DNA from 2 places in the Plantactinospora sp. B5E13 genome. Region 2 is predicted to be linked to the other one. Evidence: predicted binding sites of a transcription regulator. Region 2 holds the regulator's gene; the other holds the start of a gene.
The links. Region 2 encodes HrcA, which represses chaperone genes, less so after heat shock. Its sites were predicted from a motif close to GGTTNGCACNCTCNNNNNGAGNGTGCNAACC; they were not measured.

Region 1 (2,199 bases), on a different contig from region 2:
CCTTCAGCTCGACCTCGGTGGCCGCGCCGACCTTGATCACCGCAACACCGCCGGCCAGCTTGGCCAGGCGCTCCTGCAGCTTCTCACGGTCGTAGTCGGAGTCGCTCTTCTCGATCTCGGCCCGGATCTGGTTGACCCGGCCCTGGATCTGGTCGGCGTCGCCGGCACCGTCGACGATGGTGGTCTCGTCCTTGGTCACCACGACCTTGCGGGCGCGGCCCAGCATGTCGAGGCCGACGGCGTCGAGCTTGAGGCCGACCTCCTCGCTGATCGGCTGGCCGCCGGTCAGGATGGCGATGTCGCCCAGCATGGCCTTGCGGCGGTCACCGAAGCCCGGCGCCTTCACGGCGACGGACTTGAAGGTGCCCCGGACCTTGTTCACGACCAGGGTCGCGAGGGCCTCGCCCTCGACGTCCTCGGCGATGATGGCCAGCGGCTTACCCGACTGCATGACCTTCTCGAGGATCGGCAGCAGGTCCTTGACCGTCGAGATCTTGTTGTTGACGATCAGGATGTACGGGTCGTCGAGAACGGCCTCCATCCGGTCGGGGTCGGTCATGAAGTACCCCGAGATGTAGCCCTTGTCGAAGCGCATACCCTCGGTCAGCTCCAGCTCGAGCCCGAAGGTGTTGCTCTCCTCGACGGTGATGACGCCTTCCTTGCCGACCTTGTCCATCGCCTCGGCGATGATCTCGCCGACGCTGGTGTCACCAGCGGAGATGGAGGCGGTGGAGGCGATCTGCTCCTTGGTCTCGATGTCCTTGGCGAGCTTGCTCAGCTCCTCCGAGACGTTCGCGACCGCGGCCTCGATGCCCCGCTTGAGGGCCATCGGGTTCGCGCCGGCCGCGACGTTGCGCAGGCCCTCGCGGACCAGCGCCTGGGCGAGGACGGTCGCCGTCGTCGTGCCGTCACCGGCCACGTCGTCGGTCTTCTTGGCGACCTCCTTGACCAGCTCGGCGCCGATCTTCTCGTACGGGTCCTCGAGCTCGATCTCCTTGGCGATGCTCACACCATCGTTGGTGATGGTGGGGGCGCCCCACTTCTTCTCGAGCACGACGTTGCGGCCCTTGGGGCCCAGCGTCACCTTCACGGCGTCGGCGAGGGTGTTCATGCCCCGCTCGAGGCCGCGGCGCGCCTCTTCGTCGAACGCGATCATCTTGGCCATACGGCGTTGTCCTCCTGGACACTCACGGCCGCCGGAGTCTCGTCGGCTCCGACCTGCCGCCTGGTTACGCACCTTCGGACGTCACTACGGCACTGGCGGACGGGGCCGTCCCCGGCGCTGAAGCGCCTGGTCAACTCCGTCGCACTGTGCGACAGTGACGTCCGTTGGCCGGGCCGGACAGCCCGCGACGACCGGCCATGTGCCGCGTGCCCGTACGACGAACCCGCGACCGTGGCCCTACCGCCCCGACCTCTGGCACTCGCGACGCGCGAGTGCCAATCACTTGTTTAGCACTCTCCCATGCCGAGTGCAAGCGAGTGGACCGGACCGGAGGACCGCCGCGACGGCCCGCCGCAGGCCGGCAGGCGGGCGGAACGAGGCAGGGGGACCCACCCCCGGCGAGGACGTCGGGGCGACGGGGCGACGGGAGCCGACCGGCGACCGGGGTGGCGGGGTCGACGTGCCCGGTCGAGCCGGGACCGAAAGATCAACAACGGACACCGGCCGGTCCGTCCTGCCGCCCGTCGGGCATCCCGCGATCGGCGACCGAGGGCGCCGCGATCGGACGTCCCGGTCCCGCGGAGATCGCGGACAACCGGCTCGGGACACGACCCGCCGGGCCACCCGGAAATACCGCGAATGAACACGATGTCGCGCCGGAATCCGCCGACACGGGTCGGATCACCAGCGCAGCCGGCCCCACCGGATCACAGATCTGGTCGAGTCACCGGGCGCGGCGTCCGGCAGCCGTGCCGCTGGCGCGTCAGATCAAGCCCTGACCCGGGTTTCCCGCAGGTCAGGGCTTGCCAGGAGAGAGCGTGAGTCAACGGGCCGGGGCTCCGGGGTTGCCCGGTGAACGGAAACGACCGCGGCCCGCCGGCTCAGGCGATGACCCGGACCTGCTCCGCCTGCGGGCCCTTCTGGCCCTGGGCGATCTCGAACTCGACGCGCTGACCGTCGTCGAGTGCCTTGTAACCGTCCATCTGGATCGCGGAGAAGTGGACAAAAACGTCCTGCCCGCCGTCAACCGCGAT
Region 2 (2,199 bases):
AGCCACCGGGCGGCGGGTAGGCGCCGCCACCCGAGGTGGGCGGCGGGTAGCCGCCACCCGAGGTGGGCGGCGGGTAGCCGCCACCCGAGGTGGGCGGCGGGTAGCCGCCACCCGAGGTGGGCGGGGGATAGGCGCCGCCACCCGAGGTCGGCGGGGGGTAGCCGCCACCGGAGGTGGGCGGGGGAGTGCCCGGCGCGTCGTACGGATTGTGCGAGCCGTACTCTCCGGGAGGGCGAGGTGGTTCAGTCATGGGGGTCACGGTAGGTGCACCGTCCAAACGGCGCCAGACGCCCCCTGGCGATTGAAACTGGACAATAGTCGACCGTACCGGCTGGCCCGGCCAGGGTAGGGTGTGCCAACAAGCAGGTGGTCCGGGATCGGCAGGCGCGGGAGGCCCGGATCGCGGCGCCCATCCAGACGATCATCGCGTCTCCTGCGCCGTGGTCGTAGACTGGCACTCGATACGGTCGAGTGCCAAGGTGTATCCGTGGCCCGACCGTGTGGTCGCCCCGGTCGTGTCGGCAGCCGGGGCCGGGACGTCGCAGGGAGGTGAGGATGGGTCTCGACGACCGCAAGCTCGACGTGCTGCGCGCGATCGTGGAGGACTACGTCGCCACCCAGGAGCCGGTCGGCAGCAAGGCCCTGGTCGAACGCCACCAGCTCGGGGTGTCTCCAGCCACCGTCCGTAACGACATGGCCGTGCTGGAGGAGGAGGGCTACATCCGGCAGCCGCACACCAGCGCCGGCCGGGTGCCCACCGACCGGGGATACCGGCTCTTCGTCGACCGGCTCTCCCGGGTGAAGCCGCTCACCCCGGCCGAGCGTCGGGCGATCGAGCGTTTCCTGGTCGGCGCGGTCGACCTCGACGACGTGGTGCACCGCACCGTACGGCTGCTCGCCCAGTTGACCCGGCAGGTCGCGGTCGTGCAGTACCCGAGCCTCGCCCGGTCCTCGGTACGCCACCTCGAACTCGTACCCATCTCCACCACCCGCCTGATGCTCGTCATGATCGCCGACACCGGTCGGGTGGAGCAGCGCCTCGTCGAGTTGCCCGCGCCGGCCAGCGCGGACGACGTGATCGACCTGCGGCGCCTGGTCAACGAGCGGCTCGGTGGCAAGCGGCTCGTCGACACCCCGCCCCTGGTCCAGGCACTGGTCGAGGAGGCGCCCCCGGCGCTGCGGTCGGCGATGGCCACCCTCGCCAGCGTCCTGCTCGAGACCCTTGTCGAACGGCACGAGGAACGGATCGCCCTGGCCGGCACCGCCAACCTCGCCCGGGGCGGCCTGCTGGACTTCCAGGGCTCGCTGCGTCCGATCCTGGAGGCGCTGGAGGAGGAGGTCATCCTGCTCAAGCTGATTGGCGAGGTCGAACCGAACACCCTCCAGGTACGCATCGGCGACGAGAACGAGATCGACAACCTGCGGGCCACCTCGGTGGTCAGCACCGGCTACGGGCCAGGGGCCACCATCGTCGGTGGGCTCGGCGTGTTGGGACCGACCAGGATGGACTACCCGGGCACCATCGCCACGGTGCGGGCCGTGGCACGCTACGTCGGCGACGTGCTGGCGCAGAACTGACCCACCCACACCTTGCGCAGAACTGACCACCAAGGCTCAGCTGACGACCGGCGGACGGTAACGCGAGACAGACATGAGGACACGGAACGCAGTGGCCAGGGACTACTACGGGATTCTCGGCGTCAGCCGGGACGCCTCCGACGACGAGATCAAGCGTGCCTACCGCAAGCTGGCGCGGCAGTACCACCCGGATGTGAATCCGGACCCGGAGGCACACGAGAAGTTCAAGGAGATCAACGCCGCGTACGAGGTCCTCTCCGACGACCAGAAGCGGCAGATCGTCGACCTCGGCGGGGACCCGCTCGCGCCGGGCGGCGGCGGAGCCCCCGGACCGGGCGGTGCCGGTGGTCCCTTCGTCGGCTTCCAGGACATCATGGACGCGTTCTTCGGGGCCGCCGGTGGTTCCCGGGGGCCGCGACCGCGTACCCGGCCCGGCGCCGACGCCATCCTCCGGCTGGAACTCGACCTGCACGAGACCGCGTTCGGGGTGGAGGCGCCGATCACCGTCGACACCGCGGTGCTCTGCACGACCTGTTCCGGCGCCGGCACCGCACCCGGCACCCACCTCTCCACCTGTGAGGCGTGCGGTGGGCGCGGCGAGGTCCAGTCGGTGCAGCGGAC

Region 1: groL (chaperonin GroEL) is a predicted target of HrcA. The motif match lies at 1,416-1,446, and genes of this name have one in related genera.

The regions. Positions count from the first base shown of each region.
Region 1 is NZ_JBDPLT010000003.1:299,720-301,918, forward strand. Features, by position in the region: gene groL (chaperonin GroEL) at 1-1,165, opposite strand, end outside; gene ABGB05_RS05115 (cold-shock protein) at 2,047-2,199, opposite strand, start outside.
Region 2 is NZ_JBDPLT010000014.1:152,884-155,082, reverse strand. Features, by position in the region: gene ABGB05_RS15695 (DUF4870 domain-containing protein) at 1-250, opposite strand, end outside; gene hrcA (heat-inducible transcriptional repressor HrcA) at 556-1,578, shown strand; gene dnaJ (molecular chaperone DnaJ) at 1,670-2,199, shown strand, end outside.